4 regions of the Ornithinimicrobium humiphilum genome follow, and region 4 is predicted to be linked to each of the others. Evidence: predicted binding sites of a transcription regulator. Region 4 holds the regulator's gene; each other region holds the start of a gene.

Region 1 (5,076 bases), 350 kb from region 4:
GCGCCGACCTGGGGCGCCGACCCCGAGCAGGTCCGCGCCGACGTGCTGCGCCTCGTCGGGTCGGTCCCGACGATCCAGGCCGCGCTGCACCGGCTGCGGCGGGGCGAGCAGCCGCTGGCCCCGCGCCCCGAGCTGGGCGCGGCCGGCAGCTGGCTGTGGATGCTGAGCGGGCGCGAGCCGGAGCCCGCGCACCGGAACGCCATCACGGCATACCTGACGAGCACCGTCGACCACGGCTTCAGCGCGTCGACGTTCACCGCCCGCGTGGTGACCTCCTCCGGCAGCGACGTCGCCTCCGCGGTCGTCGGGGCCATCGGGACCTTCGCCGGGCCGCTGCACGGCGGCGCCCCCGATCGGGCGCTCGACGCGCTCGACGAGATCGGGACCCCCGACCGGGCGCGCGACTGGGTGCGCGAGCGGGTGGCCGCCGGCGACCGGATCATGGGCTTCGGGCACGCCGTCTACCGGACGATGGACCCGCGGGCGGCGATGCTGCGCGAGATCGCGCTCGAGCTCGGCGGGCCGCTGGTGGACCTCGCCGTGCAGGTGGAGGCCGAGGTCGTCTCGGCGCTGGCCGAGCTGAAGCCGGGCCGGGAGCTGCACACCAACGTGGAGTACTACGCGGGCGTGGTCATGGAGCGGTGCGGGATCCCGCGGGAGATGTTCACCCCGACCTTCGCCACGGCGCGGATCGTCGGGTGGGGCGCGCACATCCTCGAGCAGACGACGAGCCCGCGGATCTTCCGCCCCTCGGCCCGCTACACGGGGCCGGAGGCGCCGGCGCCGGTGCCCGTGGGCTGAGCGCGTCGGGAACGATCGCGACCGCCGTCCTGGCGCGAACCCGCTCGGGGAGACGGCTGGGAAATCGCTCGGGAGACGGGAGAGGGCCCTCGGGAGACTGTGTCTCTGCGGGGGCCTCAGGCGACGTTGCTCATCCAGCCCGGTGGGACGGCCTCCACCCAGGCGCGCAGCGCGGTGTAGTGCTGCTCGTCGAGGGCGAGGTCGAAGGTGGAGCTGCCGTAGCTGACGGGCACCTCGATGAGGCCCTCACGGCCGATCTCGCGGGCGGCGGTGCCGGTGACCGTGGTGGCGACGCCGAGGTCGAGGTTGCCGCGGATCCACGGACCCGCGGAAAGACCGCCCGGCCCGCGGAGGGCCAGACGGTCTTCGGTGAAGCGGAGCGTGCCGCGGCGCCAGGCACCCTCGGACGGGGTGCCGCGGTAGGCCACGGGCATCGGCGGACAGACGAGGCCCTGGTCGCCGAAGCGACGGAACATGGCCAGCCCCAGGCCCAGGATCACCAGCGCGCCGACGGCGGCCAGGATCACGAGGACGAGGCTCTGCGACATGGTGCCTCAGGCGGTGGGGGCGGAGGCCAGGCCGGCGGCGTCGACGTTGTCGGCGACGATGACCACGCGGTCGTGGTCGACCGACAGGAAGCCGCTGTCGATGGTGACGGTCTCGGTGCCACCGCCGGTGGCGATGCGGACGTCGCCGGTGACGAGGACGCCGAGGAGCGGCGTGTGACCCGGGAGGATGCCGAGCTCGCCCTCGATGCTGCGGGCGCTGACCATGGAGGCCTCGCCCTCCCAGACCTTGCGGTCCGCGGCGACCAGCTCGACCTTCAGTGCACTCACGTCGGTGTTGTCCTCTCGGGTGTTCGGCCAGACGGTCCCTCCAGTCTAGCGGTCCCGCGAGGCGCGACCGGACCCCTCCGGGGCGGGCGCGCGACCACCCGTCAGGCCAGCCCGAGGGCCGCGGCCTCCTCCCACAGCTCGGCCCGCACGCGAGGGTGCGCGGCGTGGTCGATGAGGGTGGCGGCCTGCTCCTTCTCGCTGCGGCCGAAGAGCGGGGCCACGCCCTGCTCGGTCACGATCGCAGAGGCCTGGAAGGAGGTCACCGGCTCGTCGAGCAGCGGCACGATGGAGGAGACGTCGGCCTTGGGGTGCCAGGACCGCAGCGCCAGGATCGCCTGTCCGTCCGGGGAGTGCAGGGCGCCGACGATGAAGTCGGTCTGCCCGCCGAAGCCGCTGTGGATCCGGGCGTCGATGCGCGAGGCGTTGGCCTGCCCGAAGAGGTCCACCTCCAGCGCCGTGTTGATCGACGTCATGGCGCGCTGCCGCGCGATGAGGGCGGGGTCGTTGGTGCGCTCGGTGCGCAGCAGGTGCACGCGGTGGTTGCCGTCGAGCCAGTCGTAGAGGTCCTGCGAGCCGAAGAGGAAGGACGTCGTCAGCGGATGCTCGGTGTCGAGCGCGCCGGCCGCGTCGAGAGCGAGCACGCCGTCGGAGAACATCTCCGTCCAGAGCCGCAGCCCGCGGTGGCCCGTGAGGGCGGCCAGGACGGCGTCCGGGACCGCCCCGATGCCCATCTGCAGGGTGGCGCCCTGCGGGACCATCGCCGCGACGCGCTCGCCGATCGTGCGCACGTCGTCACCGAGCGGGGGCGACGGGGGCGGGGTGGGCAGCGGGGTGCTGGTCTCGATGGCCAGGTCCACGTGCTCGATCGGCACGAGGGCGTCGCCGTGGGTGTAGGGCATCTTGTCGTTGATCAGCGCCACGACCAGCCCGCCCTGCTCGCGGCAGGCCTCGATCGCCGCCGGGAGGATGTTGACCTCGATGCCGAGCGAGAGCACGCCGTCACGCGGCGGGGCGCAGTGCAGCAGCACCACGTCCACCGGCAGGGTCCGGGCGAAGAGGACCGGCACCAGGGAGAGGCGGGACGGCACGTAGCGCAGGCCCGGGTGACGGCGCTGACCCGCCCCCACGAAGCTCGTCTCGATGACGACGCCCTCGCGCTCGGGCAGGCCGGGCGGCCCGTTGAGGCAGTTGAGCACGTAGCTCTCCACGTGCTCGTCGACGATGCGCACGAGCTCCCACGGGAGGCTGTGGTTCCCCGACGCGACGACGCGCGGGTTCTCGGGCAGACGGCGGAGGGCGGCCGCCAGGGCGGCCTCGTCGACGGTCATCACGAGATCCATTGTGCTACGACCGGGCGTAGGACGGGGAATCGGGTGGACGCCTGGCGCGGCGCACTCGTGGGCCGGTTGGCGACGCGCCGGTCCAGGTGCGCAGGTCTGTCGGTGTTCGAACATATGATCGAGGTATGCAGCAGCCGTTGGGGACGGTGCGGCCGCCGAGGGGGACGGAGTCGGCGGCCGGTCACTCCTGGCTGCAGGCGGACCGGCCCGACCGCGGGTGGGTCGCGGCGGACCTTCCGGTTGACGTAAGCCGGCCGGAGCTGGTGCAGGACGACCTCGTCGTGGAGTCCCTCGGGTGGATCTCCCGGGCGGTGTCGGATCTGGAGCGGTCCCGGTTGGTGATGGCCACGGAGGCCGTGGACCGGGGGTTGCACCTGGCCGAGGGGTTCTCGGTGGTGGACTGGCTCGCGCTGAAGTGCCCCGACCTGGAGCGGCGGGCGCTGATGGACCTGGCCCGTTTGGCGCAGGCCGGTCGTGAGCCGGTGCACGCACCGTTGATCGAACGCGTCAAGTCCGGTGACATGAGCTTGGCGCGGGCGGCGAGGCTGCACCGGGCCCTGCAACGGGTCCGGCCGGGCCTGCCGCCGGAGGAGTACGCCGCCGCGGTCGAGCTGCTCGCCGACGCCGGGTCCGACCCGGTGTTCGACGACAAGGACATCGGCAGGATCGTGGACCGGCTCGTCGCGTCCTGCGTGGACGAGCGGGACCACGAGGCGAAGGCCCGCAAGAAGCACGCCATGCGCGGGATCCACGAGTCGAGCCTGGCGGACGGGTCGGTGAAGCGGTGGATCATCACCTTCGGCGACGACGCCGACTACGAAGCCGCCAAGGCCATCATCGACTCCCCGCTCGCAGCGCCGGCGTCGAAGGAGGAGCAGGACGCCACGGGCGAGCTGGATCTGCGGACGGCGACCCAGCGGAAGTACGACGCGTTCCTGACCGTGCTCCGCCGTGGTGTCGCGGGGACCGCCGGTCAGCCGACCACCCCGAAGGCCACCCTGATGGTGACGCTCGACTTCGAGACGCTCAAGCGGCAGCTGTCCGAGACCGGTGGCCACCTGCCCGGTGTCGGCTCGACCCTGGCGGGGACCCCGGTGCGGGCGGAGGCGATCCGCAAGCTGGCCTGTGAGGCCGACATCATCCCCGTCGTCCTCGGCGGACCAAGCGAGATCCTGGACCAGGGCCGCCGCAAGCGCCTCGTCACCCCCGCACAGCGCGTCAGGTTGGCCGCTCGGGACCGGGGGTGCACGATTCCGGGGTGCACCGTGCCCGCGACCTGGTGCGACGCCCACCACGTCGTGCCCTGGGCGATGGGCGGGCGATCAGACCTGAGCAACTACGCCCTGTTGTGTCCGAGGCACCACACGTTCGTGCACGACCGCAACCTGACGGCGACCGTGACCGAGCTCGGGGTGAGGTGGCACCTGAGATGACCACGCCCCGAGCCCGGCCCCAACCGGCCGGGCGCTGAGGCATGTCCGACGCGCCCCGCAACGCTCACCAGCGGCGTGCGCGTCCTCGCCCCTCCCCCGGGACGCCGAAGGGCCGGCGGTCGTCGACCGCCGGCCCTTCGTCATACCTGTGTCAGGTGCTCAGCTGTTCTTCTCCAGCTCGGCGGCCTGGCGCTCGACGTCGTCGAGGCCACCGCACATGAAGAAGGCCTGCTCGGGCACGTGGTCGTACTCGCCGTCCGCGACCTTGGTGAAGGCCTCGATCGTGTCGGCCAGCGGGACCGTCGAACCCTCGATGCCGGTGAACTGCTTGGCGACGTAGGTGTTCTGCGACAGGAAGCGCTGGATACGACGGGCGCGACCGACGAGGATCTTGTCCTCCTCGGAGAGCTCGTCGATACCGAGGATCGCGATGATGTCCTGCAGCTCCTTGTAGCGCTGGAGGATCGACTTGATCCGGACCGCGGTGTCGTAGTGCTCGCGGGTGATGTAGCGCGGGTCGAGGATCCGGCTGGTCGAGGCCAGCGGGTCCACGGCCGGGTAGATACCCATCGAGGCGATCGGGCGGGAGAGCTCGGTCGTCGCGTCCAGGTGGGCGAAGGTGGTCGCCGGGGCCGGGTCGGTGTAGTCGTCGGCCGGCACGTAGAT
Region 2 (5,076 bases), 460 kb from region 4:
CGAAGGAGCCTGATGGCGCAGCTGACCACCTCCGTGGACGGGCCGGTGCTCACCGTGACCCTGACGCGGCCCGAGGCGCGCAACGCGATGACCTGGGAGATGTACGACGGGCTCGTGCGCGCCTGCCAGCAGGTGAATGCCGACGAGGGCCTGCGCGTGCTGCTGCTGCGGGGCTCGGGAGGGGCGTTCGTCGCCGGGACGGACATCAGCCAGTTCCTCGAGTTCGAGGACGGGTCCGACGGGGTCGCCTACGAGGCGCGCGTCGAGGAGATCGTCTCGACGCTGGCATCCGTGGACGCCGTCACCGTGGCGGCGGTCGAGGGCGCGTGCGTCGGCGGCGGGCTGGCGCTCGCGGCCGCGTGCGACCTGCGGGTGGCCGACGCCTCGGCGGTCTTCGGGGTGCCGATCGCGCGCACCCTGGGCAACTGCCTGTCGCAGGCCAACGTCGACCGGTTGGTGCGGCTCATGGGCCGCGGCACGGCCGGAGAGCTGCTGCTGCTGGGCAGGCTGCTGCCCGCCTCCCGGATGCACGAGCTGGGCTTCGTCCAGGAGGTGGCGCCCGAGGGCGGGTTCGATCAGCTGGTGGCCGACGTGGTCGACCGGCTGGCCGCGCACGCGCCGCTGACCCTGTGGGCCTCGCGGGGCATGCTGCGCGCCACCGGAGGGGTCCCGCTGCCGCAGCCCGAGGAGGAGATGATCTCCCGGGTCTACGGCAGCGAGGACTTCCGCGGCGGGGTGCGCGCCTTCGTGGAGAAGGTCCGACCGCGCTGGCGGGGCTGGTAAGCGGAAAACGAAGTTTCGGGGCGCCGGGAGATCCGGCGTCACGGGTGCGGGAGCGGATCAGGCCAGCTGGCCGGTGTCCTGCTCGCGGTAGAACGCCTCGCGGTCCTCCTCGGTCATCCCGCCCCAGACCCCGTAGGGCTCACGGACGGTCAGCGCGTGCTCGCGGCACTGCTGGATGACGGGGCACTGCTGGCAGATGGCGACGGCTCGCTCGTCGCGGTGACGGCGCGACGGACCGCGCTCGCCCTCGGGATGGAAGAAGGTGTCGGGGTTGGTGGTACGGCACAGGCCGTCGAACTGCCACTCCCAGAGGGAAGCGACGGGAACTGGATTTTCTGACAATTTCAGACCTCCTCGGTCTGGGGGACTTCCACCATTGCACGGATGGAGGCCCAAATACGTATCTGGGAGAAACCTGTACGCATTTCGGCAGGAATATTCCTGCTCCTTGACGTATCGTTAGAGTTTTGAGTCAGGAATCGGTCGTTTGCGGCGCGTCAGTCTCGGAAGACCGACCAGCAGAGCTCGTCGCGGCGGAGCTGGTCGTCGAGGACGAGCGCGCGCACCGGGTCGGGGAGCTGAGCGCGCTGCCAGTCACGCTCTGCGAGGCGGTCGGCCTCCTCATTCGCGGCGACGGCCTGGACGGCGCGGATCGCGTAGGCCGCGGCGCCAAGGTCGTGCTCCGCGACGTGGCCGACGCAGGCGGCCTGGCCGGCGGCGTAGGCGGCGAAGCGCGGTGCTCCCCGCAGGTGTCGCGCGGCTCCCATCGCGTGACCGCCGAGCGCGCGGGCCCGCGTCATGGGCAGCTCGCCTCGGGCCCAGGCCCGGGCCGCCTCGACCGCTTCGCGCGGCCGGGAATCGCCGGGGACCTCCTGCTCGAACAGGTGCAGCACGTGCTCCGCGCAGTCGGCCGCCCACAGCGCGAGAAGCGAGTGGTGCTCGTCCGTGAGCGTGCCGCCGCGCCGGATGGTGATCATGCGCGGGTCGCGGACGGGCGGGAGGATCACGGTTTCACTCTGCCACTCGCGCATGCCTCATCGCCCGGCCGGTGTGGGGCCGGGCTCGGGGCGGGGTCATCTCAGATGCCACCGAACACCGAGATCGGTCACGGTCGCCGTCAGGTTGCGGTCGTGCACGAACGTGTGGTGCCTCGGACACAGCAGGGCGTAGTTGCTGAGGTCTGATCGGCCACCCATCGCCCACGGAACGACGTGGTGGGCGTCGCACCAGGTCGCGGGCACGGTGCACCCCGGAATGGTGCACCCCCGGTCACGCGCGGCCAACCTGACGCGCTGGGCTGGTGTGACGAGGCGCCTGCGGCGGCCCTGGTCGAGGATCTCCGACGGTCCACCCAGGACGACGGGGATGATGTCGGCCTCACAGGCCAGCTTGCGGATCGCCTCGGCCCGCAACGGGGTCCCCGCCAGGGTCGACCCGACGCCGGGCAGGTGGCCACCGGACTCGGACAGCTGCCGCTTGAGCGTCTCGAAGTCCAACGTCACCATCAGCATCGCCTTCGGCGTGGTCGGCTGCCCCTCGGTCCCGGCGACACCACGGCGGAGCACGGTCAGGAACGCGTCGTACCTGCGCTGGGTCGCCGTCCGCAGGTCCAGCTCGCCCGTGGCGTCCTGCTCCTCCTTCGACGCCGGCGCCGCCAGCGGGGAGTCGATGATCGCCTTCGCAGCTTCGTAGTCGGCGTCGTCACCGAAGGTGATGATCCACCGCTTCACCGACCCGTCGGCCAGGCTCGACTCGTAGATGCCCCGCATCGCGTGCTTCTTGCGGGCCTTCGCCTCGTGGTCCCGCTCGTCCACGCACTGCGCGACGAGCCGGTCCACGATCCGGGAGATGTCCTTCTCGTCGAACACCGGGTCGGACCCGGCCTTGGCGAGCAGCTCGACCGCCGCGGCGTACTCCTCCGGAGGCATGCCCGGCCGCACCCGCTGCAACGCGCGGTGCAACCTCGCCGCCCGCGCCAAGCTCATGTCACCGGACTTGACGCGTTCGATCAACGGCGCGTGCACCGGCTCACGACCCGCCTGCGCCAACCGCGCCAGGTCCATCAACGCCCGCCGCTCCAGGTCCGGACACCGCAGCGCCAGCCAGTCCACCACCGAGAACCCCCCGGCAAGGTGCAACCCCCGGTCCACCGCCTCCGTGGCCATCACCAACCGGGACCGCTCCAGATCCGACACCGCCCGGGAGATCCACCCCAACGACTCGACCACCAGGTCGTCCTGCACCAGCTCCGGACGCCGCACGTCCGCGGGAAGCTCGGCCAGCAGCCAGGAGTGACCGGCCGCCGACTCCGTCCCCCTCGGCGGCCGCACCGTCCCCAACGGCTGCTGCATACCTCGATCATATGTTCGAACACCGACAGACCTGCACAGGCACGCCGAGCTGGTCAGGATCGGCGGACGTGGCCGCGTCGGGGCGGCGATATTCTTGGACGAGGGGCTCATCGGGTGGCGTGGGCTGCAGCAGAAGGGGTGCCAGGGATGGCGGTGTTCCACTCGGAGCACGACGGCGGCGAAGACGTTGGCGCGAGGCCCTCGTCCAACGGTCTGCGCTCGATCGGTCTCGTCCTGGTCGGGGTCCTGCTGGCCGCGATCGTCGGCGGTGTCGGTCTCTTCGTCGGTATGGGCATGGGCATGGACGACACTCCTGACCAGCCGCTGGCGGTGGCAGACCCGGTGGCCGCCACGACCTCGGCTCCCGAGCCCGAGCCGACCCAAGAGCCGGAGGAGCTCGACAACGCCGAGCTGGCGCAGAAGTACGGGGACTCCGTCTTCAAGGTCGAGACCGCCGGTTGTCAGGTCGAGTCGTCGGGAACCGCGTGGGTGCTCGATAACCAGCACCTGGTGACCAACTGGCACGTGGTCAGCAATGACCCGACTCCGGAGCTGGTCAGCAGGGACGGGCGGACCCGGCTCTCGGGAACCGTCATCGGTGGTCATCTGGAGCCGGACGTCGCCGTCATCCGGGTCGACGACGGCGGGCTGCCGGACCCACTGCCGTGGGCCGAGACCGACGACCTGCGCGAGGGTCAGGAGGTCGTCTCCCTGGGGTATCCCGCCCCGAGGGGGGACTTCGCCGTGACGCCCTCGACGATCATCAGCTTCCAGCGGTCGGGGTCCACCCGTGAGGCCATCCGGGGGGACGGCGCCCTGGACCGTGGCAACTCCGGGGGTCCCGCGCTGACGCGGACCGGCGAGGTGGCAGGTGTGGCCACACTCATGGTCCAGGAGGCCAGCCAGCTGCAGATGGTGCCACTCCTCTTCACCACCGACGCGCTCCGCGCCAGCGTCGACAAGATCCTGGACGATCCTCAGGAGGTCGACGCCGACTGCGACCCCACCTTCGGAACCCTCCCCGATGACTGGGCGCCGGACTTCGACGACTGGAGCTTCGGACCGCAGGCCTACGGCGACGACGCCTCGCTCGACGCCCTCTACGACGCCTGCGCCGCAGGCGACCTGGGTGCGTGCGACGACCTGTGGTGGAGCTCGGCCCCCGGGTCCGACTACGAGGCGTTCGCCATGACGTGTGGCGGCCGGGTCGGTGAAGGTGCCTACGGCAACTGCGAGCTGCAGGCGGAGTGGGAGCAGCAGGAGCGAGATCGCGAGGCAGAGGAACGCCGCCAGGCCGAGGCGGACGCAGCGGCCCTGGCTGCCCTCGCGACCGCGTGCCGGGGCGGTGACATGCAGGCGTGCGACGACCTCTACTGGGCGGCGGACTACGGGAGCCCGGAGCAGGCGGTTGCCGACGACTGCGGCGGGCGCTACCCGGGCGACGGCGGCATGTGCGTCTATCGGGAGCAGAACCCTCGACCCAGCCCCTAGCGCTCGACCCTCTCCACCTCACGTTCCTCGTCCTTCACCGGCCGCCGGCCCCAGAACGACGCCAGCAGCCCTCCCGAGATGTTGTGCCACACCGAGAAGAAGGCGCCCGGCAGCGCGGCCTCGGGGGAGAAGTACTGGGTGGCGAGCCCCGCGGCGAGGCCGGAGTTCTGCATACCCACCTCGACGGAGACCGCCCGCCGCGACGACACCGGATACCGCAGCAGCGTCGCCAGGGCGTAGCCCACGGCATACCCGAGCCCGTTGTGGAGCAGGATCGCGAGCACGAGGGTCAGGCCCGCGGCGGTGAGCACGGCGTTGGAGGCGGAGACGACCGCGATGACGACGAAGGTGATGCCGAGCACCGAGATCCACGGCAGCACCGGCAGCAGCCGGTCCACGACGCGCGGCAGCAGCGCGCGCAGGATCAGACCCGCCGCGATCGGGATGACGA
Region 3 (5,076 bases), 1.2 Mb from region 4:
TGGACAGTTCGACGTAGCCCGCCGTCTCGAGCAGGCCGGCGAGCCGCTCGGAGTCGTGCACGTTCATCTGGCAGCCGTGCGTGCGCACGTCGTAGGTCTTGGTGGTGTTCATCGCACCCTCAAGGGTAATGCCGCCCGGACGTGTCGTCGTCCTCCTCACAGCGCGGATCCCCTACCGGTCGTAGGATGAGGTCACCCCAGGAAAGCACCTTCTGAAGGAGGGGCGAACCATGATCACCGGCGATCGAGAGAGCATCGGCGACGAGTTCGGCGTCTACAGCATCGACGACGAGGACCAGCTCTCGTCCGAGGACACCCTCGACGGCGACGGGGACCCGCTGGACCGCGGGTACCGCGTCCCGGAGCGGCTCCAGGGCGTGACCTCGCACGGGTTGACCCCGTCCGAGCAGTCCACCGGAGAGACGATCGACCAGCGGGTGCGTCAGGAGGATCCCGACCCGTGGTCCGCCCCCGACGACGATGACGCCGAGGACGACGGCTTCACCACCGGCGAGGACGCCGACGCGGTGCGCGCGCGGCTGCGCGACGAGGAGTACGGCCGGGTCGGGCGGATCGTCGCCCCCGACGAGGGCCTCACCGAGGACCGCGAGGAGCGCCTGGTCGCCCGCGAGGGCAGGCCCACCAGCTGGGACTCCCCCGAGGAGTCGGCGATGCACTACACCGACGGCGACGAGGACGAACTCACCGAGGTCGAGTGGGACCCGGCCGACGAGCCGGTCGGCGACGACGACGAGTGAGCGGGACGGTCAGTCGCGCAGGTGCTCGGGCAGCTCGTCCAGCGCCTCGCGGATGACCTGGTGGGAGACCGACGAGCCGTAGCCCTTGCGGGCCAGGAAGCCCGCCAGCCGCCGGGTCTGCACCTCCCGGTCCAGGCCCCGCATCGTGCGCAGCCGGCGGGCGACCAGCGCCCGGGCCTGCTCCTTCTCGCGCTCGGGGTCGACCTCCTCCAGCGCCGCCTCGACCACGTCGTCGGCCACGCCCTTCTGGCGCAGCTCGTGGCGCAGCGCCGACGCGGCGAGGCCCTTGGTCTCCTGCCGGGAGCGCACGAACATCTCGGCGTAGGACTCGTCGTCGACGAGCCCGACCTCGGTCATGCGGTCGAGGACGGCGCGGGCCACCTGCGGCTCGCACCCGCGGTCGCGCAGCTTGTCCTCGAGCTGACGTCGGGTGCGCGGCCCCATGGCCAGCTGCCGCAGCACGATGCTGCGGGCGACGGCGTGGGGGTCGGGCTCGCCGCCCGCGGACTCCGACGACCCACCGCCCGCGACGCCGGAGCGCCGTGCCGGTCGCGTGCCCGCGTGGGTGGCGTCCCCGCCCTGGACCTCACCGGCCGGGCCCGGCCCACCGCGACGCGGCAGGCCGGAGGCCCTGGCGGCGGACTCGGCCGCCGCCAGGGCCTGTCGAGCGGCGGCGAGCCGGGCCTCGTCCGTGCCGCCGGACATCAGAAGTCGACCGAGACCTCACCGGTGACCGGGTCGACCCCGGCCGGGAGGTCGTCGGTGACCGGCTGGGCGCCGATGCCGAGCTTGGCCTTGATCTTGCGGTCGATCTCGTCGGCCAGGTCCGGGTTGTCCTTGAGGAACTGGCGGGCGTTCTCCTTGCCCTGCCCCATCTGGTCGCCCTCGTAGGTGTACCAGGCGCCCGACTTGCGCACGAAGCCGTGCTCCACGCCCATGTCGATGAGGCTGCCCTCGCGGGAGATGCCCTGGCCGTAGAGGATGTCGAACTCGGCCTGCTTGAACGGCGGAGAGACCTTGTTCTTGACGATCTTGGCGCGGGTGCGGTTGCCGACCGCGTCGGTGCCGTCCTTGAGGGTCTCGATGCGGCGGACGTCGATGCGGACCGAGGCGTAGAACTTCAACGCCTTGCCACCGGTGGTGGTCTCGGGCGAGCCGAACATCACGCCGATCTTCTCGCGCAGCTGGTTGATGAAGATCGCGGTCGTGCCGGTGCTGTTGAGCGCCCCGGTGATCTTGCGCAGCGCCTGCGACATGAGGCGGGCCTGCAGACCGACGTGGCTGTCACCCATCTCGCCCTCGATCTCGGCGCGGGGCACTAGGGCCGCCACGGAGTCGATGACGATGATGTCGAGCGCCCCGGAGCGGATCAGCATGTCGGCGATCTCCAGCGCCTGCTCACCCGTGTCGGGCTGGCTGACGAGGAGGGCGTCGGTGTCGACGCCGAGCTTCTTGGCGTACTCCGGGTCGAGCGCATGCTCCGCGTCGATGAAGGCCGCGATGCCGCCGGCCCGCTGGGCGTTGGCGACGGCGTGCAGCGCCACCGTGGTCTTGCCGCTCGACTCCGGGCCGTAGATCTCGACCACGCGGCCGCGGGGCAGGCCGCCGACGCCGAGCGCCACGTCGAGGGCGATGGAGCCGGTGGGGATCACCTGGATCGGCGGGCGGTCCTCGTCGCCCAGGCGCATCACGGAGCCCTTGCCGTGCTGCTTCTCGATCTGGGCCATCACCGTGTCGAGCGCGCGCAGCTTGTCGTTGCCGGCGCCTCGGGTGGCCGCTCCTGCGGCAGCCTTGGCGGGGGTCCTGGTCTGGGCCATGTCCTGCTCCTTCGTCTCTCGTGGCGAGCGCGTCTACCTTCGACCGGCCGGTCCGGCCGTCCCGCCCTCCTGGGTGCGAAGGACGTCGATCCCGTGTCCGATCAGACGCTAGGTGCCGCCACCGACAGACCCCCTCCCCCACGTGTCCCGCTGGGGAGGACGGCCACCCCGGAGGGCACCATGTGGACCACCGTAATCGAAAACCTGTACGAAACGTCCGCAGGGTCCCCGCGTGTCGCGCGCCGGACAGACATTCCCCCACGTCAAGCCACCCTCCCCACGGCCCTACACTGGGTTCCCATCCCCCCGGGACCGACGCCGCCGTCTCCCGAGCCACGTCATACCGACTGACCAGGAAGTCCCATGGCCCTGATCGTGATGAAGTTCGGCGGCTCCTCGGTCGCCGACGCAGAGGCGATGCTGCGCGTCGCCCAGCGCGTCGTGTCCACCCACCGCGAGGGCAACCAGGTCGCGGTGGTCGTCTCCGCCATGGGCGACACCACCGACGATCTCCTCGACCTGGCCGCGCAGATCACCCCCGGTCCCCCGCCGGAGCGCGAGCTGGACATGCTGCTCTCCGCCGGCGAGCGCATCTCGATGGCGCTGCTGGCGATGGCGATCGAGCGCCTCGGCGTGCCGGCCAAGAGCTTCACCGGCGCCCAGGCCGGCATGGTCACCGACACCTCGCACGGGCACGCCCGGCTCCTCGAAGTCCAGCCCGAGCGCGTGCGCGCCACCCTCGACGCGGGCGGCGTCGCGATCGTCGCCGGCTTCCAGGGCATCAGCACCGACGACGACATCACCACCCTGGGCCGCGGCGGGTCCGACACCACCGCGGTCGCCCTCGCCGCCGCGCTCGACGCCGACGTCTGCGAGATCTACACCGACGTCGACGGTCTCTACACCGCCGACCCGCGCATCGTGCCCACCGCCCGCCGGGTCACCCGGCTCACCATCGAGGAGACCCTCGAGATGGCGGCGCACGGCGCCAAGATCCTGCACCTGCGCGCCGTGGAGTACGCGCGCCGGTTCACCGTCCCGCTCCACGTCCGCAGCAGCTTCTCCGACCAGGAGGGCACGTGGATCCTGGTCGGACGACCCCTCACGGAGGACACCATGGAAGAACCGATCATCTCGGGCATCGCCCACGACAAGTCCCTGGGCAAGGTGACCGCCGTCGGCATCCCCGACCGCCCGGGGGCCGCCGCGACCGTCGTCGGCGCGGTCGCGAAGGCCGGCGTGTCCATCGACATGATCGTCCAGAACGTCTCGACCTCCGACGCCGAGACCTCCGACATCTCCTTCACCATCCCCGAGGCCGACGGCCAGACCGCCGTCGCCGCGATCCGGGCGCTGCAGGACGAGATGGGCTTCGCCGACGTGCTCTACACCAGCCACGTCGGCAAGCTCTCGCTCGTCGGCGCCGGCATGCGCTCCAACCCCTCGGTCGCCTCCGAGCTCTTCGCGGCGCTGGCCGACGCCGGGGTCAACATCGAGATGATCAGCACCTCCGAGATCCGGATCTCGGTCATCTGCGACCAGGCCGACCTCGAGCGCGCGGTGCGTGCGGTCCACACGGCGTTCGACCTGGACGCCGAGGAGCAGGCCGTGGTCTACGGCGGGACGGGCCGGTGAGCGGTATGACGCAGGACGGTCGGCGGCTGCACGTCGCCCTGGTCGGCGCGACGGGTCAGGTCGGCGGCGTGATGCGCCGGCTGCTCTCCGAGCGCGGCTTCCCCGTGGCCTCGGTGCGCTACCTCGCCTCGGCGCGGTCGGCCGGCTCCGAGCTGCCCTGGGACGGCTCGGCCGACGGGGCGCCCGGCTGGGACGAGCCCCGGTCCGTGGTCGTCGAGGACGTCGAGACCGCCGACCTCTCCGGCATCGACGTGGCCCTCTTCTCCGCCGGCGGCGGCGCCAGCCGCGCCCACGCCGGCCGCTTCGCCGAGGCGGGTGCGGTCGTCGTCGACAACTCCTCCGCCTGGCGCATGGACGACGAGGTGCCGCTCGTCGTCAGCGAGGTCAACCCCGACGACCTCGCGCTGGCCGTCGGCGACGGGGGCCGGCGGATCGTCGCCAACCCCAACTGCACGACGATGGCCGCGATGCCGGTGCTGCGCCCGCTGCACGCCGAGGCCGGCCTCGAGCGGCTGCGCGTCGCGACCTACCAGGCGGTCTCCGGCTCCGGCCTGGCCGGCGTCAGCGAGCTCGCCGGACAGGTGCGCAGCGCGGTCTCGGGCGACGTCGAGGGCCTGACCCACGACGGCGCCGCCGTCGACCTGCCCGAGCCGGGTGTCTACGTCGCGCCGATCGCCTTCAACGTCGTCCCGCTCGCCGGCGACCTCGTCGAGGACGGCGAGACCTCCGAGGAGGTCAAGCTCCGCAACGAGTCGCGCAAGATCCTGGGCATCCCGGAGCTGGCGGTCTCGGGCACGTGCGTGCGCGTGCCGGTCTTCACCGGGCACAGCCTCGCCATCCACGCCGAGTTCGCCCGGCCGATCACC
Region 4 (5,076 bases):
GGCGAGGACGACGGCGAGCTGGCCGGCAGCGCCACCCTCGTGGTGGGCCGCCGCGGCTCCGGCGGCTTCCGGACCCTGCGGCTCGGGTCGACGGCCCGGTGGCTCGCCACCGTCGACGGCCCCCCGACCGTCATCGTCCCCAGCGGGTGGGACCCGGGCGTGGTCGCGCCCGACGCCCCGGTCGTGGTCGACGTGACCGACGGCGTGGGCGACCACGTCGAGCGCGCGCTGGCCACCGCGATGGCCCGGGCCGACCGCGACGACCGCCCGGTCGTGGCCGTCGCCCCCTGGCACGTCCCCGGCGACGCGGTCCGGACCGAGCTCCCGATCGCCGAGGTCTGGTCCGACCACGCCGACCGGGCCGAACGCGAGCTGGAGGAGCGCCTCGCGCCCTGGCGGACGGCATACCCCCGGGTGCGGGTCGTGGCGGTCGCCACCGACCGTCATCCGGTCGCCGCCCTGCTCGACCACGCGCTCGGCTCGGAGCTGCTGGTCGTCGCCCGCGGACCCACCGCCTGCGCGGTGGTGGAGTACGCCGGATGCCCGGTCGCCGTCGTCTAGGCGACCTCCCCACGGGCAGGGCGCGGCGTCGGGGACGGACCCCCGACGTCGCGCCCTTCGCCGTCCCTCCTGGCACCATGGGACGGTGGACCGGACCCTCGACCTGCGCGCCCTCGGCGAGCCCGTGACGGGTGCCGGGAGCACGCCGCCGCTGCTCGACGGCCCGGTCGACCTCGCCCACACCCTCCCGCCGCCCGGGCCGTTCGACGAGGAGGGGTATGCCGTGCTGCGGGACCTCGTCGCCGAGAGCCGGGTGCTCGTCCTCACCGGTGCGGGCATGTCGACCGCGTCGGGCATCCCCGACTACCGCGGCCCGGACGGGCAGCGGCGGGTGCGGCCCATGCAGCACGGCGAGTTCGTCGGGTCCTCCGAGGCGCGGCAGCGCTACTGGGCCCGCGCGTTCAGCGGCTGGGAGCGCTTCGCCGCCGCCCGCCCCAACGCCGCGCACGCCGCGGTGGCCGGCCTGCAACGGGCCGGGCTGGTCGAGGGGGTCATCACCCAGAACGTCGACGGCCTGCACCAGCGCGCGGGTGCCACCGACGTGCTGGAGCTGCACGGCTCCCTGGGCCGGGTCGTCTGCCTCGACTGCGGGGAGCCGACCACCCGCGAGCAGGTGCACTCGTGGCTGACCGACGCCAACCCCGGCTTCGACCGGCTGGCCGGCGCCGGCGAGGTGCGGCCCGACGGCGACGTCGTCCTGCCCGAGGAGCTGGTCCGCACGTTCCGGGCGCCGCGGTGCCTGGTCTGCGGCGGGGACGCGCTCAAGCCCGACGTCGTCTTCTTCGGCGGGTCCGTGCCCAAGCCGGTGGTCGAGCGGGCCTTCGACCTGCTCGAGCGGTCGCGCTCGTTGCTGGTCCTCGGCTCCAGCCTGCGGGTCATGAGCGGCTACCGCTTCGTGCGGCGGGCCGCCCGCGACGGCAAGCCCGTCGCCGTCGTCACCCGCGGTGAGACCCGGGGCGACGGCGAGCCCGTGGTGCAGCTGGACTGCCTGCTCGACCAGGTGCTCCCGCGCCTGCTCGCCGACGTCGCACCGGGTGCGGACTTGGCGTCCTGACCACCGATGTGGTGTGCTCGTAGACGGCCGTCCTCGCGGCGGCCATCGAGCCAGGAGGACACGTGATCTCGCAGGAGCAGCTCAACGCCCTGTACGACGCAGAGGTCGTCGACCAGGACGGTGAGAAGGTGGGCGCCATGGGGCAGGTCTACCTCGACAACAAGACGGGGGAGCCCGCCTGGGTGACCGTCCGCACCGGGCGGTTCAGCGGACGGAAGGTCTTCGTCCCGCTGTCCAGCGCCGAGATCGTCGACGACCAGATCCGGGTGCCCTACCCGACCGCGATGATCAAGGACGCGCCGGACATCCCGTGCGACCGGCACCTGTCCGAGGACGAGGAGCAGGACCTCTTCGAGTACTACGCGGTCGACGACGGGCCGGCCCCCTCCGCCTGACGCCGGACAGCACAACGCCGCCCCGGTCGAGGTGGGGGCGGCGTTGCGGTAGCGGGAGGACGTCACCTGCCGGTGGCAGCCAGACGTGTGCGGTGCGCCTCCGCGCAGGTCAGACGCGGCGCAGGACCGCGGTGACCTTGCCCAGGATGACGGCGTGGTCGCCGTCGATCGGCTCGTAGGCCGGGTTGTGCGGCATCAGCCAGACCTTGTCGTCGCGCCGCTTGTAGGTCTTGACCGTGGCCTCGTTGTCGAGCATCGCCGCGACGATGTCGCCGTTGACCGCGGTGGGCTGGCGGCGGACCACGACCCAGTCGCCGTCGCAGATCGCCGCGTCGACCATCGAGTCGCCGACCACCTTGAGCAGGAAGAGCTCGCCGTCACCGACGATCTGGCGCGGCAGCGGGAAGACGTCCTCGACGGCCTCCTCGGCCAGGATCGGCCCGCCGGCGGCGATGCGGCCGACGACCGGGACGTAGGACGCCTCCGGCCGGGCGTCGCCGATGCCCGTCTCGTCGTAGGCCTCGGGGGTGCCGGCCTCCTCCGGCGCGGGGGAGCGGCGGTAGCCCGAGCCCTCCGTCCCGCCCGGCGTGACGACCTCGATCGCCCGGGGACGGTTGGGGTCGCGACGCAGGTAGCCCTTGCGCTCGAGCATCTTGAGCTGGTGGGCGACCGAGCTCGGTGAGGTCAGGCCCACCGCCTCGCCGATCTCGCGCAGGCTCGGCGGGTAGCCCCGCGCGTCGACCGAGTCGCGGATCACCGCGAGCACGCGGCGCTGCCGGTTGGTGAGCTCGGCGCCGCCGTCGCGGTCCGGCATCTCGTGGATGGTCGCCATGGTCCGTCCCTGCCTTCTCTGGCTGCCAGGTCCCGGCCGTCAGGCCAGGTCAGAGGTGGTGTCAGAAGTCTTCATCGGGCCGTCCCACCGGGTGTGTCGGTGCTCGGTGATGAAGTCCCTGACATGAGCACACACTACGAGCCGGGAGCGCGTCGGGCAAACACCTGTTCGACCGGCGTGTCGACTTTCTCGTACATCCGTGCTAGACATAGCACAGACGTGCTATCGCACACGCGTCCGAGGATCCCGAGGAGGACCCACATGAGCACCGCTGCTGTCGACTTCCTGCCCGCCCCGTCGGGTGCTGCTCCGCGCCGGTCCGGTGGTCACCTGCGTCTCGTCCCCGCGGGCGAGCGGGCACCGCGCCCCGCCCCGCTGCGGATCACGCGCCGCGGTCGCCTGGCCCTGACCACCGCGGGCGCCGCGCTGGTCCTGCTGCTCGCCCTGGCCTCGCTGCTGAGCTCGCTCAGCCCGGCCGGAGCCACGAGCGCCGTGGTCGTCGAGCCCGGCATGACGCTCTCGCAGATCGCGGCCGTGCACCTGCCCGACCGTCCGCTCGACCGGGCGATCGTGGACATCCAGCGGGCCAACCGCCTGAGCACCACCGACATCGCCGTGGGCCAGGAGCTGGTCATCCCCGACGGGCGCTGACCCGGCCGGGCGCGGGCCGGGGATCACCCCGGCCGACCGGTTCCGACGACGACAGCAGGAGACCCCGGCCGGTGGCCGGGGTCTCCTGCTGTCGTCGGGGACGGCGAGGCTCGACGGGAGCCCCCGCCGGTCTCAGCCCTGCGGCGCCTGGTCGCCGGTCTGCGACGAGATCGCGTCCCAGACGACCGGGAGCTGCTCGGAAGAGATGAAGTAGCCCGTCAGGTGCGGGTCGAACATCAGCCCGCCGATGCCGGAGACCCGGTAGGTCTCCCCGGAGGCCACGACCTCCGCCGGGGGCAGCGCGATCGCGCGCAGGTCCTCGTCGACGCCGATCATGCCGTTCTGCACGGCGAAGTGGCGGGCCCGCTCGGCGTTGGTGAAGGTGAGCAGCATGAGCTGGCCGTCGATCTCCGCGGCGGCGGGCGACTCGGTGCCCTCGTCGCCGACGGCGATGAACCACCAGTGGGGCAGGGCCATGGTGGCGCGCCAGAGCTCGGTCATGCCCTGCTGGTCCTCGGGGCCTTCGACACGGGCGGCGAGCAGGTCGGTCTCGGTCTGCGCCGGGGGGAGGAGGTCGCCGGGGACGGCCGCTCCCGCCCCGGGCTCGGCGGCCCCGGGGGTCTCGGCGGTGGCGGCGGCCTCGGGACGGCGGCCCTCGTAGATCGAGTCGCCGTCGGCGGGCTCCTCGCCCTGGAACGGCATCGACGTGGGGTCAGTCATGGGCCTATCCGACCACACGCCGGCCCGGAGCCCCAACCCGCAACGGCACCTGCGGCCCCGGCGCGCCGCCCCTCACGTGACCGGGTCGACCTGGCCGGCCGGCCCCGCGCCGGGCCCGCGGACGGGGATCGGGCTGGTCGGGTCGTCCAGCTCGTGCGACCAGCTGTGGGGCACGGCCCCGCCGGGCACCGCGTCGGAGGTCCGCGGACCCTCGGACGTCGGCGTCCCGCCGATGAGCTGCAGCTGCGGCTCGTGGATGCGGCGGGGACCCTGGCCGGCCAGGGGCACCCGGACCTCGTCCGCGCCGACCGTGACCTGCTGCCCACGCACCGACAGCGTCACCGGCTCGCCGACCTCGACGACGAAGATGATCGCCTCGGCCTCCAGACGCACCCGCAGGCGCGACAGCTGCCAGCGCATCCGCCAGGTCAGCGACGGCCAGCTCTCGGGCAGACGCGGGTCGAAGGAGAGGCGTCCGTCGTGGTCGCGCATGCCGCCGAAGCCGCCCACCAGGGCACTCCATACCCCTCCGGTGGAGGCGATGTGCACGCCGTCGACGGTGTTGCCGTGCCGGTCGGCGAGGTCGACGAAGAGGCCGGCGTAGAAGTAGCGCAGCGCCAGCTCGTGGTGGCCCACCTCCGCCGCGACGATCGCCTGCACGACGGCCGACAGCGAGGAGTCACCGGTCGTGATCGGGTCGTAGTAGTCGAAGTCGGCGAGCTTCTCCTCGAGGGTGAAGTGGTCGCCGCACAGGTAGAGCGCGAGCACGACGTCGGCCTGCTTGAGCACCTGGTAGCGGTAGATCACGAGCGGGTGGTAGTGCAGCAGCAGCGGCCGCCGGTCGGCGGGCGTGGCGTTGAGGT

Evidence for each region. Region 4 encodes LexA, which represses DNA repair genes until DNA is damaged. Its sites were predicted from a motif close to TCGAACANNTGTTCGA; they were not measured.
Region 1: the regulator LexA is predicted to act here: its motif matches at 3,084-3,099, upstream of FB476_RS04115 (HNH endonuclease signature motif containing protein).
Region 2: the regulator LexA is predicted to act here: its motif matches at 3,138-3,153, upstream of FB476_RS17095 (HNH endonuclease signature motif containing protein).
Region 3: the regulator LexA is predicted to act here: its motif matches at 2,772-2,787, upstream of recA (recombinase RecA).

Annotation. Positions count from the first base shown of each region.
Region 1 covers NZ_VFPU01000001.1:898,531-903,606, reverse strand. The annotation lists gene FB476_RS04135 (citrate/2-methylcitrate synthase) at 1-801, shown strand, start outside; gene FB476_RS04130 (DUF2550 family protein) at 918-1,349, opposite strand; gene FB476_RS04125 (F0F1 ATP synthase subunit epsilon) at 1,356-1,637, opposite strand; gene FB476_RS04120 (acetyl-CoA hydrolase/transferase family protein) at 1,739-2,965, opposite strand; gene FB476_RS04115 (HNH endonuclease signature motif containing protein) at 3,103-4,410, shown strand; gene atpD (F0F1 ATP synthase subunit beta) at 4,570-5,076, opposite strand, start outside.
Region 2 covers NZ_VFPU01000001.1:789,429-794,504, forward strand. The annotation lists gene FB476_RS03585 (CaiB/BaiF CoA transferase family protein) at 1-13, shown strand, start outside; gene FB476_RS03590 (enoyl-CoA hydratase) at 13-783, shown strand; gene FB476_RS03595 (WhiB family transcriptional regulator) at 841-1,125, opposite strand; gene FB476_RS03600 (putative immunity protein) at 1,281-1,790, opposite strand; gene FB476_RS17095 (HNH endonuclease signature motif containing protein) at 1,857-3,134, opposite strand; gene FB476_RS03610 (S1C family serine protease) at 3,282-4,625, shown strand; gene FB476_RS03615 (bile acid:sodium symporter family protein) at 4,622-5,076, opposite strand, start outside.
Region 3 covers NZ_VFPU01000001.1:2,407,986-2,413,061, forward strand. The annotation lists gene miaB (tRNA (N6-isopentenyl adenosine(37)-C2)-methylthiotransferase MiaB) at 1-112, opposite strand, end outside; gene FB476_RS11355 (DUF5709 domain-containing protein) at 231-758, shown strand; gene FB476_RS11360 (regulatory protein RecX) at 768-1,463, opposite strand; gene recA (recombinase RecA) at 1,463-2,575, opposite strand; gene FB476_RS11370 (aspartate kinase) at 2,939-4,210, shown strand; gene FB476_RS11375 (aspartate-semialdehyde dehydrogenase) at 4,216-5,076, shown strand, end outside.
Region 4 covers NZ_VFPU01000001.1:1,251,195-1,256,270, forward strand. The annotation lists gene FB476_RS05770 (universal stress protein) at 1-561, shown strand, start outside; gene FB476_RS05775 (NAD-dependent protein deacetylase) at 647-1,615, shown strand; gene FB476_RS05780 (PRC-barrel domain-containing protein) at 1,678-2,010, shown strand; gene lexA (transcriptional repressor LexA) at 2,120-2,842, opposite strand; gene FB476_RS05790 (LysM peptidoglycan-binding domain-containing protein) at 3,104-3,493, shown strand; gene FB476_RS05795 (hypothetical protein) at 3,626-4,213, opposite strand; gene FB476_RS05800 (glycoside hydrolase family 65 protein) at 4,286-5,076, opposite strand, start outside.